DNA from 2 places in the Candidatus Pelagibacter sp. PS_31 genome. Region 1 is predicted to be linked to the other one. Evidence: riboswitches for the same ligand, from Rfam matches in the RefSeq annotation. Region 1 holds a riboswitch; the other holds the start of a gene.
What was found. A riboswitch is a leader RNA that binds a small molecule or an ion and turns the genes downstream of it on or off. The one in region 1 is predicted to bind S-adenosylmethionine.
Positions count from the first base shown of each region.

Region 1 (10,229 bases):
GTATTTCCATATTTAATTTTTTGTGTCATTATTGTACCTTAGGTAATATCAACCAAACCATATGCTTTAATATTATTGGAATTTGTATTTTTTTCAACTTTTAAGCCATCTTTTTCAAATCTATTGTTGATTTTATCAGTAATAGGTTCATTTAAGTCATAATCATTTTCTAAATATTCAGGTCGATCACTTCTAATTAACTCTTCAGATATCATGGCAAAAGGCAACCTTGTTATCATTAAATAAGTATCAAATGAAAAAAAGTATGGACGGCCTTCTCTTGATTTAATTTCTTTTATTTTTCCTTTTTCATCAATGACAGTTTCACTTATTAGTGCATTAGATAACAAAACCACTTCTTCTTCAGAAATATCAATTTTAAATTCATCTGAAATTGTTTCAACTGCTTCTCTTATTTTTAAAGCTTGTTTTATTTCAACAATTGATTCAATTTTTGAAATATCAATATCTTTTTTTATTTTTTTCTTTAAGAATTTTTTCCATTCCTGTTTAATGAAATCAATTCTTTCAAAATCATTCATTTTTTTTATAGACACACCTCTCCTATAATTTTTTTTAAATATTTTTTTGTTTCAATTCATTATTTCATGGACAAAACTATATTACTCATATATAAGTAATAGTATCTAAATCGGGACACAATTAAGCCCAAAAATCATCAAAAAAATAAATTAGAAGTGAATCATGCATTGGATTTCATTCCTTTTCACCCGTTTACGTTTCTTTTCATTGTTCTCCTCTTTACGTAGACCCCTAGATAAGAGAAGGGGTGAAACCATTACTAACTACAAATTACTAACCATTAAAAATACAACCAATCATAGGAGTTCTAATATATGGAAATAGACCGTATTAATAAATACTGTCATGTAAGTGCTTATATAGCTTACGATAACTGTAGCCCAGTTTACAAACAAACCTTTCAATTCAAAATAAATCCTAGTGAACATAATTCTATTATTTGGGACAAAATAATAAGGACCCTTAAAAAAATTGGTGTAAATGCGGAGCTCAAATCTTGAAGCGGTTCTTAATTTTTGTATCAGCTCATTTATTTTTGTTTCTATTAGTAATTGTTTACCAGGCTCAAGCAGATGATGAAGAATGGAATATTAATAGATATGAAAAGTTAGTTTATGCGAGAGTTTCAGGTGAAGTTACCCACGGAGACTCGCTTAACTTTTTTATACACGTTAATGATGATTGTGATCGTGTGTGGAATAACTTTACTTTTTACACTTATGAAAAACCAGGTGATATCAAGCAATTAATAGGTAAACACATCCCAATAAGAATTAATAACCAAGAAGAAACTGCTGAAGTTGAGGCGGTAACACCTTTTCTAATGGGTTATCGTGTTTTGTTTTCTATAGGTACTTTTGATCTTCAAAAATACATCTACAAATTAAATGATTTTTATAATGAGGAAAAAAGATTTGAAATTGAAATAGTTGATGGAGTTGGTTTTAAAGCAGCAAAATACTTTGACATCCCAAATAATAATTGGAAATTAGATAAACTTGTTCCCTCTGTATTAGAAGCTCGTAAACTTTGTAAAACTATTGATCAGGTGGGTAGTTAGATAATGTTAAGAATTATTTTATTTATCTTACTGTTATTACCTACAACCTCTAACGCTGATCAAGGTTTAAAAATCTCATGTCTTAATATGAAAGATGTAATCATTGGAAGAAAGCATGACCCTTTAAATTTTACAATGCAAGCAGTAGGGCTTGAGTACTTTGATAAAGAAAAAGGAGAATTTATTATGATTGAAGCTAATAAATTAGATATTGGTGAAAACCAAGTGACTGCAAGATTTGCAGATTACGAATTAGGGTTTCAAATGATTGTATTTGATGGAGATACAGAACCTAGCATGACCATGTCAAAATATGATTTTAAAAATAATAGGTTCTTAGAGCATTATCAGTGTGATTTTGAAACTACAAATATTGAATAAAATCAGTTATCTAGGTGAAGGAATGAGAGTTAATCAACTAAAAGATTGTAGAATTTAAATATTGATTAATAAAACTATTATAGCGATAGCTATTAACAAAGCACTGACAATAATATAATTCAATCTAATATTAAATTTTTTAAAGACTATTTCAGTAATCTTTTCCCAGAATAATACGATTAAGAAGATAATTATAGCTGGCAGAATATATTTGATCATAAATCCATAATTATTGTGTAAGCTAAATAAGTAAGTTCAATGGCTAATAGTATTTCAAGTCCAGACATAATTTAAACCTACCAAACCTTAAATCAGGTGTCCAGTTGATGGAATGAAGACGAAGATAACTGCTTGTTTAATGTTCATTTTTTATAATATGTCATTTATAGATGTACTCCACATAGGATCTGAATGCTTATCCCAATAGAGTTTGTGAATTTTTCTTGTAATATCCCCTACCGTTCCTTGTTTAATATTTTCCCCACTTACTTTTGTTATTGGCATTACCCCTCCTGCAGTTGAGGTTGCAAATAACTCTTTAGATGATTTTAACATTTCAATCGTTATAGATTTTTTATTAACTTTGATATTTAGTTCTTTAGCTAAATCAATAACGGTTTGTCTTGTAATTCCTTCTAGTACTCCATGGTCTGGGGTATTAATTCCATTTTCATCAACAGAGAAAATATTAAAGCCTGGGCCTTCAGAGATATTATTATCCTCATCAACTAATAAAGCAGTATGATGTCCTCTTTCATAAGCATCAAGCATACCGGTGACTAAATCCATCCAATGATAATTTTTAATAGTTGGATCAACTGAACTTGGAGGAATTCTTGTTATATCGGTTAAATATACATCTAATCCTTTTTCAAAATCTTCTGGCTTAAGTATCCAACCAAAGGGTACTGCAAAAGCCATAAAACGTGGTGTCGCTTTACGAGGATCTCTAACAAAGTTTGGAGACATTCCTCTTGTTTGTATCATTTCAACATAAGAGTCTTCAAGATCAGCTTTTTTAACACAGCCTGCTAATATTTTTTTTATTTCTTCACGACTAAGTCTGCATGGCATTCTCAGTTTTTCTGTTGATTTAAAAAAACGATCAATATGTTTATCTAATTGAAAAAATCTATCCTTCCAAACATGGACAACATCATATGTGGCATCAGATCTTAGAAAACCCCAATCTAAAATAGGAATTTTAGCTTCAGAAAGTTGAATGAATTCACCGTTCATCCATGCCGATCCTTTTGGAAAAATATCACTCACCATCCAACCCTACCAATATTCAAATCAGGTGTCTAGGTGATGGAATGATTGTTATTTAATAAAATATACACTACATAGCTTTCTTTACGTTTTAATAAATCTTAAAAAGTTATTTAATTAAAAAGGATTCACAATGAAAGCTGTCGTTTATAAAGATTATACTGCCAATATTGAAATTATTGATATTGAAAAGCCAAAACTTCAAGATAAGTCTGTCCTAGTAGAAGTACATGCTGCTAGCATTAATCCGATCGATAATATTCTACATGCAGGTTATCTAAAAGAAATGCTAGAGCTTAGCTTTCCCCACGTTATGGGCTACGATGTTTCAGGCAAAGTAGTCGAGGTTGGTAAAGATGTACTTAATGTCAAAGTTGGTGATGAAGTGTTTGCTCGTCCCAATCAAGAAGACGCTGGCTCTATTGCTGAATTCGCTCGTATCCAAGAAAATGAACTTGCTATTAAACCAGAAAATCTAAGCCATATAGAGGCGGCATCTATCCCACTAGCGGGTTTGACAGCATGGCAGGCATTAGTTACGAAAGGTAATATTAAGCAAGGTGACAAAGTGTTAATCCACGCTGGTTCAGGGGGTGTTGGAACACTTGCCATCCAAATTGCAAAACATTTTGGGGCAACAGTTGCAACGACTACAAGTTCTAAAAATACTGAACTAGTTAAAAGTTTGGGAGCTGATCTAATAATTGATTATACCGCTCAGTCATTTGAAGATGAGTTATCTGAGTATGATTTAGTCTTTGATATGATCGGGGGTGATGTGCTTACTAAGTCTTTCAAGATTTTAAAAAAGGGAGGTACTCTGATTTCTATTAAGGGTCAAGATACTGAAAACCTTGCTAAAAAATACGGTGTAAACTTTGAATGGTTTTTCATGTCACCTGATGGAGCAATGCTAACAGAACTTGTAACATTAATTAGTCAGGGCACCATTAAAACTGTCATTGATAGTACATATCCAATGGAACAGGCTTCAGAAGCTTTTGGAAAACTAGCAGAAGGTCGAACCAAAGGTAAAATTGTTCTTACAATTAAATAGGGTTTTAATAATCAAGCTATTTAAGTTTATCAAACCTCTAATCAGGTGTCTAGATGGAGTAACTAACTAATACTAAATAAGGATAAAGAGATCCTGAGAATGGGTAATATTTTTATTTAATAATCCAAAAAATGATATTTATTATATAAACCAAAATACCATAAAATAAGAACATTAGAAATTTGTCTTTTCCTGACTTTTCTTTCCAATTTAAAGTAAATAACGCAGCAGGTGATGCAACTAGTAAAATAACCCCAACAACAATTACCAATACTGATAAAATTATAAATACATTCATAAATTAACTTTTATCATATATTTTCTTAAATATTAAATCTGTCTTTAATTGCATAAAACCACACCGCTAATCTAAAATAAAACGTTCTTAACTGGGGGAAGATAAACTTCTTAGGTAATCCTTTGTAAATTTTTGAAATATCTAACTCTTTACTGTTTGATAATACTAACTTAGACAATTGTTTTCCAGTCCAAGGAGCAGCACTCACTCCAACCCCATTATAACCAAATCCATAATAAATCTCTTCATTATCAATTTTACCAATGGAGGGAGTTAATTTTTGAGATAAAGCAATTAATCCCCGCCAATTATAATCAATATTAATATCTTTCCATTTAGGAAAAATATCTTTTAAAAATTTTTCCATTTTCTTAGACATATTTAAATTAGATTGATCACTGCCACTTAAATCTCCTCTAGTGCCAAATAAAATTCGGTTGTCAGGTAACTTTCGATAATAATATAAAAGATTTTTAGTATTAGCTATTGGTGAAAATGTTTTAAAATTATGTTGGTCAATTTCTTGCTTCGTTAAGACTCTGGTGACAATAATATTTGAAATTACTGGTAAAATTCTTGAATTCATCTCTGGGATTAAGCCTTCTTGATAGAACCCGTTTGTTGCAACGACTATTTTTTTTGAACGAATAGATCCTTCTTTCGTCCTTAAAATATAAGCACCCTTATCTTTATCAATTTTATCCACTTTAGTGTGCTCGAAGATTTTTAATTGTTTAGATAAAGCGTATTTTGCAATGCCATTAACAAATTTAAGAGGATTGATTGCAAAACCAGGTTTATATGAAAAAGCTCCAAATTGCTCTGTGCCCCCATGGCCAATTTTATCAAAGTCTTCTTTTGAATAAATTTCAGTTTCAATACCAAACTCTTCTTTGTAAGCTTTGGCTTGTTCTTTAATATCTTTAAACTTAATTGGGTGATGGGCGACTACGTAATTACTATCCCCCGTTACATCACAATCAATATTATATTCTTGTATAATGTCTTTTGTATAATTTGAGCCGTCAACAGAGTTTTTAAAGAATTTTTTAGTTTCATCATTGCCGTAAATAGATTGCATCTTTTTAAAAGACATCTTACTTGGTGGCAGACAACAAAAACCTGCATTACGAGATGAAGCCCCCCAACCTATTTTTCCAGCTTCAACTAAAATGACCTCTAAATTATGATTTTCTATTAAATTAATTGCACAGGATAAACCAGTGTACCCTCCACCTATTACAACAATTTCTGAGCTGACATCTTTATTAAGTTTATCTAGATTTAAATTTTCGCTTGAATGATCTTCCCAATAACTACTAACTGGGGTGTTAAATTGATAAATATCAGAATGATAAATATTTTTCATTAACAAGACCCTAGCACGCAATTAATACTTAATTCTAGTCAAACTTCTAATTTTTTAGGATTTGAAATGAACTTAAAAGACTTAAGCCCTATTTTCATAGGGCTTAAATTAGATTAGTTAAGCAGCACTTACTCTTTGCTCTATGTGCTCTTTATTATTAGAACTTGAAGAAACCTTTTGAAACAATTTAATAGGAACTCCTTTTGATAAAATATCTAATACCGGGCAATGTGTATTTACCGTATCAATCAATTTATCTATTTCAGCTTTTGGTGATGAAGATTTAATATCAACAGTACCAGAGATGGATTGAAAGCCAGGTCTAGTGTTTTTATTTAAAGCTAAAAAACCCTGAAGATCTAATTCACCTTTTAATTTAACACTAACACTCTCAATATTAATACCCGCTGCTGTAGCAAATGCTTTATAGGTTATCTCCTGACACGTTGCTAACGCTGCTAATATTAACTCTACTGGGCTTGGACCTTCGTCTTTACCACCAAAACTTTTGGGTTCATCAACAACTAATTTATGCTCTCTAAGAGTGACTACAGATTGAAGTCCTTCTTTAAGAATTGAGTTGCTTTCATATTGGACCAAAGCATTTTTGGGGTTGGCTGTAAAATCCTTCTGTAGATTACTTATTGTTTCTTTTAGATTGTTACTCATTTGTTTTCTCCTGTTTTAGTGCTTCGACATATGTCAGGCGCACAATTTAGTTAAATGCCCTTCTTAATTTATTTACGCTTTGTCTCCATATTCAGTCATATGTTTTGGAATTCTTTTATTTTTTCCATACATAAAATGATTTTCCATGTTCTCTCGATATTTACTTGCTGGAACAGTTAAACCAATTGACTCAGCAACTTCCCTAATCAACATTGGGTTTGCTCCACAACATACTCCAAGGTAATTAATACCTAGCTCATAAGCATCTTTTGCAAATTTACCTATTTCATATCTATTACAAAAGTGTGGATCCAATGCTGTTGGAAACGTTCTTCCATGAGGTGATGGACACTGACAATTGCTTCGATCTGGTAGATTAAAAAATGTTGGGTAATCTTCACTGGTTCTATAAGGAATAGGTAAAGCTCCAACATGACATTTAACTGCTTTTCTAATTTCTTTTAAAAAAGGAAACATAGTAGCAGGTCCTCTAAAACAATTTAAACCAACAACATCGGCCCCTAATTGCTCTAGCTCTTTACAAGTATCAACAACTGATTTTCCATCTCTCATTTTATTTTCACCCATTGGAGATATGGTTAATACAGTTGGTAAACCTGTTTTTTTCATAACTTCTAAAGCTTTAAAAGCTTCTTCAGCATAATAAAAAGTTTCACCAATTAACATATCAGCACCTTCTTCAACGGCCCAACCAATCATCTCTGTAAACATTCCTTCAACTTCTTTTTGAGATTGTGGATCATTATGTTTCCAGATATTTGAATTTGAAATATTACCTGCCATCAAATTTGGTTTTGATCCTTTAGGAGTATCTAGTGCTACTTTTTTAGCAATTTTTAATGCTGAACGATTTAGTGGTTCAAGAAGTTCTTCTTTACCAATAACACGCATTTTTTCTCTGTGTCCATTATAAGTAAAGGCCTCAACTACATCAGATCCTGCGTGTTGAAATTCTCTATGTAAGTTCTCTAAAACTTCAGGATGATCTAATGACACCATTGGAACAAACTCCCCTGATGACATGTACCCACGTCTTTCTATTTCAAATAAAAAACCTTCTGCACATATAACAGGTCCTTTATCTAATCTTTCTTTTAATCTATTTGTGCTCATTTTTTTTCTCCGAGTTTTGTGGAGAAAAAAGGTCACAAAATAACAAGAGGGTTAAATCCATAGGCCTCTTTTCTCCTTTTTAGTGCTTAAGCAAATGCAGGGCGCACAATATGGTTCAACTGCCCGGTTTAATTTTATGAAAGATAAAAAAAAACCACCTGACTAAAGCGGTGGTTGAAGCGTCGCTTTAGCAGGATTTATAACGCGCTCTGCAATTTAACTTAAATCAGCGCAACTAAATATAATCAACTTTCTCTCAAACTGTCAATTGAAAAAATAAATAATAGTTAAAATTATGAGAATAATGACAATCCAAATACTAAGATTAGTTAAGAATTGCTTTAATTTAGAATTAGATTGTAGAAAAGCTGGGAGTACTAATAAGAGTATCCCTAGCATATAAACAAAGGGTAATATCTGATCTGCCATTTATATCGATGATAGCTTCATCTTTTTGGAATACTTCTTCTGAGGTGAATTTTTTATAACTGCTTGAGCACAACGCATGACCCCTCTTTTTTTATCAAAAGTCATTTTGGGTTCACCATACAATTTCCATCCATTGGATATGGCCTCCGTGACACGATGGCAAAATTCTGAAGTGTCGTCACTTGTAATAAATCTATAACCTTTCATAATCAGACCTTAACAAGTCCTAAATCGGGTGTCTATATCTAGGACGATTATTACTTAATGAAATAATAAGATTGGTTAAGAATTTTTGTAATAGAGAATCTTTTAAATACTTTTATCAATAAATTCATATAACTCATTAAGTGTTATATTTATGTTAATTATAATCCTGTATTAAATGAAATTTAAGTCATTATTCAACTAGACAAAATCATTAATTAATATAAATGATGATGAATCAACTCCTCTTAAAACTTATTATTAAATTCTCTAGCTAGATTTTAACTTCGAATAATATAAAGATTGATGAATCAACTCTCCCCAAAGTAAACTAATAAACTTAACTATAGATATATTTTTACCAACCTATTAAATCGACCTTAAGACTAAGAATCGTTCGAAATGAAAAACAATAAAAAAAACATAAAATAGGAAAATAGAAAAATGGAAATGACCTTAATATATACGATAGTAGGCTTTGCTTTAGCGGGATATAGCGTTATTGCAAATGACTCAATTCAGACATTGGGAACTTTTATCGCGTCAAAACAAAAATGGTTTAAATGGTATACGCTTGCAAGCGCTGCATCATTTGTAATGATACTTGCTATTACTTGGGGCTGGTATAGTAATGATGGAGATATCTCTTACGGCAGACTAACAAGAATACCTTTCCAAGAAATACAATGGTATCACGCAGTGGCACCAGGAATACTTCTAATATTAACAAGAATAGGAATACCGGTTTCAACAACCTTCTTAGTTTTATCAGCTTTTGCATCAACGGTGGTGCTTGAGAAGATGCTTATGAAAAGTGTTGTCGGCTATGGTTTAGCTGCAACGGCTGCTTATATTTGCTGGGTCGTTATTTCAAAATTTATTAATGAAAAACTAGATGAAGTTGAAGACAAATGGATTGGCTTTTGGCGTAACTCTGTTTGGGTAACTTCTGCTTGGTTATGGTGGGTTTGGTTATCTCATGATGTAGCTAACATTGCAGTTTATCTTCCAAGACAAATTGATGTTAACTTATTATTAATTGTACTAGCTTACTTTACAGCACTACTTTTTTATATCTTCTACATTCATGGTGGAACTATTCAAAAGGTTGTCTTAGAAAAAACTGGCACAAGGTACGCAAGATCAGCAACCATAATCAATATTATTTATGCTGCGGTTCTTTATTACTTTAAAGAACTTAATGACTTGCCAATGTCAACAACTTGGGTGTTTGTTGGACTATTGTGTGGAAGAGAATTAGCAATCGCATCAATGAATAGTGATTATAAATTCAAATATGTGTTTCCACTAATTGGTAAAGACTTTCTTAAAATGACTATAGGATTGACGGTGTCAGTTGCAATTGTACTTGCAATTCACTACATCATTATTCCTAACAATTGGTTTTAAGGAAGTAAGACATAACATTGTAATTATTAGCTCTAAGCATTTAATTTATTGCTTAGGGCTTAATAATTTAATCTAAGCTAAGCAATTCAAGTATTAGCTATTTAAGCTTAAACCGTGAACAGAGAAATTTAAAGATAAGGTAATTAAATTTACCAAGACCGTAGAAATTAGGTGCAGATTTTTTAGTCTTTAATTTTTTAGCTTTTTTCTTCTTCATAACTGATTTGGTTTTGTGTTTCGTTTGAATGTTTAAGATTATAGCAATCTGTGCAAAGTAAGATCACCTCTGGTCCTGAGCTTACTTGTGTTAAGATGGCTGTATCATCTCCACACTCACTGCACCCTGATAAACGTTTTTTCATTTATGTTTTTTACGGGTAATTTCATTAATTCTATCAATATA
Region 1 covers NZ_CM182069.1:403,004-413,232, reverse strand. Annotated here, with positions in the region: gene AC5SLN_RS02210 (hypothetical protein) at 1-29, opposite strand, end outside; gene AC5SLN_RS02205 (hypothetical protein) at 39-542, opposite strand; gene AC5SLN_RS02200 (hypothetical protein) at 1,040-1,603, shown strand; gene AC5SLN_RS02195 (hypothetical protein) at 1,607-1,984, shown strand; gene AC5SLN_RS02190 (aminotransferase class IV) at 2,354-3,259, opposite strand; gene AC5SLN_RS02185 (NADP-dependent oxidoreductase) at 3,390-4,313, shown strand; gene AC5SLN_RS02180 (hypothetical protein) at 4,426-4,611, opposite strand; gene AC5SLN_RS02175 (NAD(P)/FAD-dependent oxidoreductase) at 4,637-5,980, opposite strand; gene AC5SLN_RS02170 (OsmC family protein) at 6,098-6,649, opposite strand; SAM riboswitch class V at 6,654-6,718, opposite strand; gene AC5SLN_RS02165 (homocysteine S-methyltransferase family protein) at 6,722-7,783, opposite strand; SAM riboswitch class V at 7,853-7,917, opposite strand; gene AC5SLN_RS02160 (DUF1737 domain-containing protein) at 8,213-8,419, opposite strand; gene AC5SLN_RS02155 (hypothetical protein) at 8,867-9,826, shown strand; gene AC5SLN_RS02150 (hypothetical protein) at 10,024-10,188, opposite strand; gene AC5SLN_RS02145 (hypothetical protein) at 10,185-10,229, opposite strand, start outside.

Region 2 (10,229 bases), 120 kb from region 1:
AATTTGATAGTTTTGAGGAGCTAGTTTGTATTTCCATATAAATCCATAATTCCTGATTAAAAGCCCCTTTTGTTGAAGGGGGCCCTAAAAGTTCAATTATATCGTTTTTATTTGTTTTACCAATTATAAGTTTTTCATTCTTCTTATCTAAAAAATGTACTCCGTGATGTTTTATAACTTTATTTAATGTACAATTTGAAATAAATAAAAAAATAACAATTAAATAAAAATAATTTTTCATGAGCAGAGAATATTTAAATATTTACAACAATTTAGTTAAATTAACTAGAAATAAAGATTTGTATAGGGATTTTAAAAATCAGGATACTTTTTCTGATAGATTGATTTTTTTTTTACTGCATTTTGCTTTCTTTTTGAATGTTTATAAGAAAAATAATGATAAAAAAATACTACAAGAGATTTATGATTTTACCTTCAGACAAGTTGAATTAAGCATCAGGGAAATTGGTTATGGTGACCAATCAATTAATAAAAAAATGAAAGATTACCTAAACTTATTTTATGGAATGATAGACAAAATTCACAGTTGGGATGAATTAGATATTGAATCTCGAAACTCTATTTTGGTAAATTTTTTAGATAATTCATCTAATATTGAGTATTTAGTTAAATATTTTGAAGATTATAGGTTAAATTTAAAAAATAATACTTTAAATTCTTATATAAAAGGTGTAGTTAAGCAGTAATTTTATTATGGCTGTACCTAAACGAAAACAATCACCGTCAAGAACTGGAATGAGAAGAGCTCAGAATATGAAGTTCAAATCTACCAATATTGTTGAGGACAAGAAATCTGGAGAATACAGATTATCTCATCACTTAGACCTAAAAACAGGCATGTATAGAGGTAGACAAGTTTTAGATTCTAAGGAATAAAAGTCCAAAATTAAATGAGCAAAATAATAAAAATTGCAGTTGATGCAATGGGTGGAGATAATTCACCAAAAAAAATTATTGATGGAATTAATCATCATTATAAAAGTAACACTAATACTTTTTATCAAATTTTTGGTGATAAGGAAAAAATCAGAAATTATATAAATGATCAATTACCCACATCTTCATATGAAATAATTCACACTAAAGATTTGGTTAAAGGAACTGATAGTCCTTTAGAAGGAGCCAAAAGAGGAAAAAACACTAGTATGTGGTTAGCCATACAAAGTGTTAAAGAAAAAAAATCTGACATAGTTATTTCTGCTGGTAACACTGGAGCATTACTTGTTATTTCAAAACTTAATCTAAATATGATTGAAAACATTGATAAACCAGCTCTTTCTGCTTTATGGCCAAATAAAAAGAATATGAGTGTTGTGCTAGATTTGGGAGCTAATATCGAATGTAGTCCAAAAAATTTAATTGATTTTTCTATAATGGGATCTTCGTTATTTAAATCGTTATATCCTGATGATACCGCTAAAGTTGCTTTATTAAATATAGGTTCTGAAGAAATTAAAGGTAATGAGATTATCAAAGAAACTTACCAACAATTAAATCAAAGAAATAACACTGACTTTGAGTTTAAGGGTTATATAGAAGGTAATCAGTTAATGAATGGCGATGTAAATGTTATCGTTGCTGATGGATTTACTGGAAATATTGCTTTGAAGACAGCCGAAGGTACTGCAAATTTTATTACAAGTGAATTAAAGAAAGCCATGACAGGTAATATTATTGGTAAAATTTCATCTTTACTAAATATTTCAAATTTAAAAAAATTTAAAGAAAGATTAGATCCAAGACTTTATAATGGTGCAATTTTCATAGGTTTAGATTCTCCTGTTATTAAAAGCCATGGTGGAACAGATTATATAGGCTTTTCAAACTCATTAAGTGTTTGCACTAGAATTGTCACTGGAAATTTAATAGAAAAGATAAGAAACAACATAAGTTAATGCAAAGAACCAACTTAACAAAAAAAGATCTTATAAATTCAATTTATATGCAAATTGGTTTTTCAAAAAATATATCTGAAAATTTGATTGATGATTTTCTAATCACAATAGTAGACAATTTAAAAATAGAAAAAAAATTAAAGCTTTCTAAATTTGGTACTTTTTCTATAAGAGCAAAGAAAAGTAGAATTGGACGAAACCCCAAAACAAAAGAACAAACAACTATATCTAATAGAGATGTCGTTTTATTTAAAGCTTCTAAGGAATTTAAAGATTTGGTAAATTCTAAGAATGATTCATAAAAATAATGACGCTTATAAGTCAATAGGTGAGGTAGCTAAAATTCTTGGTCTTGTAAACAAAAAAAAAGGAACCTTGAATACTCATACTATTCGATTTTGGGAGAAGGAATTTAAGCAAATTAAGCCAAAAATTTTAAATGGTAATAGAAGATATTATAATAATGATACTATTGAGGTTTTAAAAAAAGTTAAATATCTACTCAAAGATCAAGGAATGACAATTATTGGTGTTAAAAAAGTTCTTAATTCTGATAAATCATTAAAACTTGACGAATTACCAAATAATTCTATAAATGCTGATTATAATTTAAAAAATAAACTTAAGAAGATTTCTGATTTAATAAAAAAAATAAAAAGTTTAAAATAAAATGGCAAAAAAAACGCACGTTAAAGTTAGATTAGTACCAGAGGCTAAACCTGATAGTCCTTTTTTTTATTATGTTAAAAAACCTGCGGGTGGTGAAAAAGCTAAAGTTAAATTGTCTGCAAAGAAATATAACCCTTCTACAAGAAAACATGAAATGTTTGTGGAAAAAAAATTACCTCCACACAGTAAATAGTATTATTTTTTTCTAAAATTTCTTTTTTCGTAATCAATAAAAGACCAAATCATATTTTTCCAAATTCTATTAGTGATTTTTGGGTCAATATTAGTTTGTATTGATTTTTTTTTAATTTTTTTAAGTATAAAATTGATCCTTTTTTGATCAATTATTTCTTTTTTATGTATTTTTACTTTTAGCACTTCATTGACTAGAGAAGATCTTTTTTTGATTAATTTAAGTAAATCATTATCAAGTTTATCAAGCTTAATTCTAATCTGATTTAGTTTTTTTTTATTTGTAGGCGACATTTATTCAATTGGTTATTAAGATAATTATTATAAGTATAATTTATGTTTGTAAATAGCGACAACTATATAAAATATTTGAAATTGTGGTTAATAACTTTATTTTCATTAATTGTTCTTATGGTAGCTGTCGGTGGTCTTACTAGACTAACAGACTCTGGTTTATCAATCACAGCCTGGGAGCTCTTTACTGGAATACTCCCACCTATGAATATTAATGAGTGGAATTTTTATTTCTCAGAGTACAAAAAAATTCCTGAATATAAAAATATTAACTACGGCATGTCCTTAGATGAATTTAAAGTGATTTTTTATTGGGAGTATGCTCATAGATTGTTAGCAAGATTTGTAGGTTTGTTTACTTTAGTGCCTTTGCTTTTCTTCACTCTCTATTTTAAAAAAACCCTGCATTATTCTAATAAATATTATTGGATTTTTTTTCTTGTGTGTCTTCAGGGGTTCATTGGTTGGTATATGGTATCTAGCGGATTAATTGAAAATAATGACGTTAGTCACTTTAGACTTAGCATTCATTTATCTTTGGCTTTATTTATTTTATGTTTAATTTTTTGGTATATTTTAGATATTCATAAAATTAAAAAATTTGAAAATAAAATTCCAAATTTATTTTTATTATTTATACTTAAATTGATAGTTTTGCAGATTGTATTGGGTGCTTTTTTATCAGGTTTAGATGGTGGTCTCATCTATAATTCATGGCCTGATATGAATGGTGGTTTTTTTCCAAATGATGTTAGTTATGGTGATTTAATTACTACTCAATTATTTAACAACCCATCAATTATTCAATTTTTGCATAGATCAACTGCATATTTGCTTTTATTTTTTATAATTATTTTAAATTTTATCTATTTTAAAAAACAATATGATTTTAAATATGTATTATTTTTTGATGTTGCTATCTTGTTTCAAATTTTTTTAGGAATTATAACTTTGATTTCTGGTGTAGAGATTACATACGCTTCACTACACCAGCTAGGTTCAATATTAGTTTTGAGTTCTTATTTTTTGATATTATATAAAAACTCTAACTAACTGCTTTCAAATTCCCTTTAGAAGATTTATTTAAAGCTTGGTCTAAATCCTCAATAATGTCATCTATATGCTCAATACCAATACATAATCTTACGTATCCAGGAGTTACACCTGAGGCTAACAATTCTTTTTCTGTTAACTGACTATGAGTTGTTGTTGCAGGATGAATTGCTAAACTTCTTGCATCTCCAATATTTGCAACATGATAAAACATTTTTAAAGACTCGATAAATCTCTTACCTGCTTCAATACCACCTTTGAGCTCTATACCAACTAAACCACCATTTCCTTCATTTAGGTATTTTTTAGCACGATCAGCAATTTTACCCTCATGTTCTGTTGGATAGATTACTCTTGTTACTTCTTTATTTTTCTTTAAATAGTCAACAACTTTTGATGCATTTGAGCAGTGTTGTTTCATTCTAAGAGCAACTGTTTCAAGCCCTTGAATAATTCCAAATGCATTGTCAGGTGATAGGGCAGAACCAAGATCTCTTAGCAATGTAACCCGCGCTCTTACTGCAAAAGAAACATTAGCCCCAGTTAATTCTGGAACCACTTTTCCCCATATAGCTCCACCGTAACTTGCGTCAGGTTCGTTAAATAAAGGTTGTCTTTTGGGATCAGCTGTCCAATCAAAATTACCTCCATCAACTAAAGCTCCACCTACAACTGTACCGTGACCACCTATATATTTTGTTAATGAATAAACTACTACAGCAGCACCATGTTCTAAAGGTTTGCAAATTACAGGGGCAGCTGTGTTGTCCATTATTAATGGTATATTGTATTTTTTACCAATATCAGAAACTTCTTTAATTGGAAAAACTCTCAAATAAGGATTTGGTAAAGTCTCACCATAAAAAGCTCTAGTTTTATCATCAACAGCTTTTTCAAAGTTTTTTGGGTCAGAAGGGTCTGCATATCTAACCTCAATACCAAGTTTACTTAATGTATGCGTGAATAACGAAATAGTACCTCCATATAAATCCGTAGAGCTGACTATATTATCTCCGGCTTGTGCAACGTTTAAAATTGCAAAAGTTGATGCGGTTTGTCCAGATGCTACTGTTAAACAGGCTAATCCTCCTTCTAATGAAGCAACTCTTTTTTCAAGAGCATCATTTGTTGGATTCATTATTCTTGTATAAATATTTCCAAATTCCTTAAGAGCAAACAAATTCGCAGCATGTTCAGTACTATCAAATTGATACGATGTTGTTCTATAAATTGGAACTGCTACTGCTTTGGTTGTTGGATCGCTTCTATAATCACCACCATGTATAGCTATAGTCTCAGGGTTTTGTCTTTTTGTACTCATCTTAATACTCCTTTTTTAGTACTTTTGCTTTATGCAAGGCGTACAATACAGTTCAAATGCGCCTACCGATAATGTGGGTAAAAAATCCTTTTTAGCAATAACTAGCCTGCAATAGGAACAAATCGGCTATATAGAAATATCATTTAAGCAAGATATTGCAAGGGAAATATAAAATTGACATTATATCTAATAATAGTATTAATCCTCGCACAATGACAAAATTTCTAAAAAGTGGTGATTTAAACAGTAACTGGTTTGAGATTGATGCTAAAAATGCTGTAGTTGGCAGATTAGCTTCTATTATCGCTATGATTGTTAGAGGAAAAAATAAAACAACTTTTACACCTCATATGGATGATGGTGATTTTGTTGTTGTTAAAAATGTTGAACAAGCAAAGTTCACAGGAAAAAAATTTAAAGATAAAAAATATTATAGACATACTGGTCACCCAGGTGGAATTAAAGAAATTACTCCTGAAAAATTATTAGAAAAAAATAAACCTGGCGAGACATTAAAATTAGCTATTAAAAGAATGTTACCTGGTGGAGTTCTAGGAAGAAAACAATTAACTAAAGTAAAAATTTATGCTGGTGAAGAACACCCTCATGCATCACAAAACCCAAAACTTTTAGACCTAGGTAAATTAAACAGTAAAAATCTAATAAGAAATTAATATGGAAACAGCAGCTACACCAAATAAAGTATCTACAAAAAAACCTAAAATTAAATTAGATTTTAAAGATAGTAAATACGCAACTGGTAGAAGAAAAAAATCTATTGCAAAAATTTGGGTGAAAAAAGGTACTGGCAAAATTTACGTTAATGGCAGAACTATGGATGAGTATTTCACTAGCGGAAGTCACAAAATGCAAATCACAAGACCATTTGAGATTATAAACCAAGCCACTGATTATGATGTAAGATGTAGTGTAGCAGGTGGTGGACATACTGGTCAAGCTGGTGCAATGGTTCATGGTATTGCTAAAGCATTAATCTTATTTGATTCAGAGAATAGAGCAGTACTTAAGACAGAAAAGCTTAATACTAGAGACTCTAGATCGGTTGAAAGAAAAAAACCTGGTCGTAGAAAAGCAAGAAGAAGCTTCCAATTCTCGAAAAGATAATTCTTTTTTAACTCTAAACTGTTATAATAAAAAAATGCCTAAGCTTAATGTTTTAGTTGCTGGATCAACTGGTTATATTGGTGTTCAATTAATTAAATTATTAGTTAAACACAGCAATGTTAACATTAAATATCTTTGTGGTAATACCTCTGTTGGAAAAAATATCTCTAGTTATGAAAAATCATTAAGTTCAAAAAAATTACCTAAAATTATTAGATACAATAAAGAACTTTTAAAAAACATAGACCTTGTTTTTACAGCTCTACCTAATGGTGAAGCACAAGATATTTCAAATGATTTATTAAAACACAATATATTAATTGATTTAGCTGCAGACTTTAGACTTAATAAAGCATCAAATTATCTAAAATGGTACAAACAAAAACATAGATCTGTCAAAAATATTAAAAAATCAATTTATTCATTACCAGAAATCAATGGTGACAAATTACAGAAATTTAATATTATTGGATGTCCTGGTTGCTACCCAACATCAATACTTTTACCACTTATTCCTTTAGTTAAGAAAAATTTAATAAAAACAGATAATGTTATTATAGATTCAAAATCTGGTTACTCTGGTGCTGGGAGAGGTGTACATAAAAAATATAAGGATAAAAATCTTTATGAATCCTTAAGCGCTTATGGTGTGGGTTTCCATAGACATAACTCTGAAATTCAACAAGAAATCAAAAACTACACTAAAAAGAAATTTTCTTTTACATTCACACCCCATTTAGCACCAATGTTTAGAGGGATACTTAGCACAATTTATCTAGACCTTAACAAAGGTGTAAGTATTAAAAATTTAGAAAATACTTTAAAGAGTCAATATTCAAAAAACAGATTCGTTAAAATTTTAAAAACAAATTCATTGTTAAGTACAAATGACGTAATTAACACAAATAATTGCTCTATAGTAATTTGTAAAACTAAGTATAAAAATAGAGTTATTATTTTATCTGTTATTGATAATTTGATTAAAGGTGGGGCAGGTCAAGCAATACAAAATATGAATATCAAATATGGTTTTAATGAAACAAAAGGATTAATTTGAAATACTTATTTTTATCTTTGATTGTATTTTTAACTTCGTGCTCATTAAACAAAGAGTCTACTTATTGGAATGAAGATCCTATTAAAAAGTCTAATGATGTCAAAAAACTTTCTCAAATATTAAAAAAAACCGGTGATTACAAATCTATGACTTTTGATGAATTTAACCTCTTTCTTAAAGATTATTCAAAAAATGCAGAATACCCAGATATTAACCAATAGATGAAAAATATAATCAACATTGCTGTAGTTGGTCTAGGACAAGTTGGTATTTATTTGTTAAATGAACTTAATACTAAAAAAAAAGATATTGAACTTAAGACAGGAAAAAAAATTAACGTAGTAGCTGTTTCAGCAAGAAGCATTTCTAAAAAAAGAAGATTTAAAGTTAATAAGAAAATATTTTTTAAAAACCCATTAGAAATTTTTAAAAAGACCAAAGTAGATATTTTATTTGAAGCTATAGGTATGTCAGATGGGATTTCAAAAAAAGTTGTGGAAACTGCATTAAAAAATAAAATACATGTAATCACTCCTAATAAAGCACTTATCTCTAAACATGGTGATTTTTTAGGAAAATTAGCAGAGGAAAATAATGTTAATTTAGAATTTGAAGCATCTGTTGCTGGTGGTATTCCAATATTAAGAACCATTAAAGAGGGTCTTGCAACTAACAAAATTTCTAAAGTTTATGGAATTTTAAATGGTACTTCTAACTATATTCTTTCAGAAATGGAAAATTCTAATGATAGTTTTTCTAGCGTATTAAAAAAAGCTCAGCAATTGGGATACGCTGAACCAGGTAACCCTAAATTAGATTTAAATGGTTTTGATGCATTTGCTAAAGTAAGAATTTTGTCTGCTCTAGCTTTTAATACTAAAATTTCAAAACATAAATGCTTAATGGAGGGTGTTGAAAAAATTGAATTAAAAGACATAGAAATTTCCAATCAATTAAATTTACGAATAAAACTTCTTGGCATTTCAGAACTAATTAATGGCCAACTTTTTGAAACTGTACACCCATGCTTAGTTAGTAAAAATTCTTATATTGGTAACGTTGGTGGTGTTATGAATGCTGTTATTCTCGAAGGAAAACCTGTGGGTGAAAGTATATTGCAAGGGGAGGGAGCTGGCCCTGGACCTACTTCTTCATCTTTATTATCAGATTTACTTTCAATTTTAAGAGGTAATATTAAGAAGCCATTTGGCATTCCAGGCACTAAACGTAAATTAATAAAATGTTACAACGTTAATAATTATGTAAATTCACTATATTTGAGATTTGAAGTTAAAGACAAACCTGGAGTTTTATCAACAATTACTAACAGATTAGCTAAGTATAAAATTTCAGTAAAAAGATTAATTCAAACACCTGATAAAAAAAATAATAAAGCTACAATTGTTATTATTACTCATAAAACTAATGAACTTAATTCTAAGAACTGTCTTTCTGTTTTTAATAAAGACAAAAATATTCTAAGATACCCAACATTGATTAGAATTTATAATTAATGGAAATATATCTAAAACTGTTTGAGGTTTTATTTCCTGTCTTTTTTGTTGTTGGTATTGGTTATTATCTTGGCAAAAATAATCCGAAATTAGATACATCTTTTATTACTACCTTTGCAGCAAATATTGGTACTCCAGCAATGATAATATATTCTTTAACATCAACTGGAATGTCTTTTGACATTTTTAAAAATTATTTTTGGTACTATTTGATAGCAATTTTTATTTTTACAATAGTAGGTATAGTTTTTTTATTTTTTTTAAATACTAAAGATATTATTCGTGAGTTACCCCCTTTTGTTATGCCTAATACTGGTAATATGGGTTTACCAATATGTTTATTCGCTTACGGCACTCAAGGTTTGGGTGTCGCTGCTGCAATTTCAGCCTTAATAGTGCTATGCCATTTTACTCTTGGAGTATTTCTTGCTGATAGAAAATTTGATTTAAGTGTAATTCTTAAAAACCCACCTTTTTATGCGATTATAATTTCAGTAATTTTTCTATACTTTAGAATAGAACTTCCTCTCTTTATTGAAAATACAACTTTTCTGCTAATGTACGCTACGATTTTTTTAATATTAATGTCTTTAGGAATTGCTCTTACTCGTTTTAAGGTTTTTTCATTCAAAAAAGCATTTATATCATCAATAGGAAGGGTAATACTTGGCCCAATAATTGGTTTTTCAATAATAAAATATTTTAACCTTTCAGGTTTTGCAGCCGGTGTTCTATTAATTCAATGTTCAATGCCCAGTGCTGTTTTAAATTATCTTGTGGCATCAATTTATTCACCGAAAAAGATTGTAGATAGTGTTGCTAGTACCATTGTTGTTTCAACAGTCATGTCTTTTTTTACTATTCCTGTAGTCGTATTCTTTGCTTTAAAATACTTTAATTAAACTGTATCTATTGGCTTATGAAAGCCATCATATTTAACCTTTTAGCCTGGGTAATGCTTCCAATCATGGATGGTTTTGCAAAATATTTAAGTGCCGATATGCCCGTTTTACAGATCACGTGGGCTAGATATTTTTTTACGGTCGCGTTCACTCTTCCAATAATGTTCTTGTTTTATAATAAGCAGC
Region 2 covers NZ_CM182069.1:523,684-533,912, forward strand. Annotated here, with positions in the region: gene AC5SLN_RS02870 (hypothetical protein) at 1-241, opposite strand, end outside; gene AC5SLN_RS02875 (ubiquinol-cytochrome C chaperone family protein) at 240-707, shown strand; gene rpmF (50S ribosomal protein L32) at 715-897, shown strand; gene plsX (phosphate acyltransferase PlsX) at 912-1,916, shown strand; gene AC5SLN_RS02890 (integration host factor subunit alpha) at 1,916-2,218, shown strand; gene AC5SLN_RS02895 (MerR family transcriptional regulator) at 2,208-2,585, shown strand; gene AC5SLN_RS02900 (50S ribosomal protein L33) at 2,587-2,778, shown strand; gene AC5SLN_RS02905 (chorismate mutase) at 2,781-3,071, opposite strand; gene AC5SLN_RS02910 (COX15/CtaA family protein) at 3,114-4,124, shown strand; gene AC5SLN_RS02915 (O-acetylhomoserine aminocarboxypropyltransferase/cysteine synthase family protein) at 4,117-5,445, opposite strand; SAM riboswitch class V at 5,450-5,518, opposite strand; gene rplM (50S ribosomal protein L13) at 5,658-6,119, shown strand; gene rpsI (30S ribosomal protein S9) at 6,121-6,570, shown strand; gene argC (N-acetyl-gamma-glutamyl-phosphate reductase) at 6,605-7,627, shown strand; gene AC5SLN_RS02935 (hypothetical protein) at 7,624-7,848, shown strand; gene AC5SLN_RS02940 (homoserine dehydrogenase) at 7,849-9,141, shown strand; gene AC5SLN_RS02945 (AEC family transporter) at 9,141-10,043, shown strand; gene AC5SLN_RS02950 (DMT family transporter) at 10,061-10,229, shown strand, end outside.
Region 2: linked by a shared signal. The riboswitch ahead of AC5SLN_RS02915 (O-acetylhomoserine aminocarboxypropyltransferase/cysteine synthase family protein) and the one ahead of AC5SLN_RS02170 (OsmC family protein) in region 1 are both predicted to bind S-adenosylmethionine.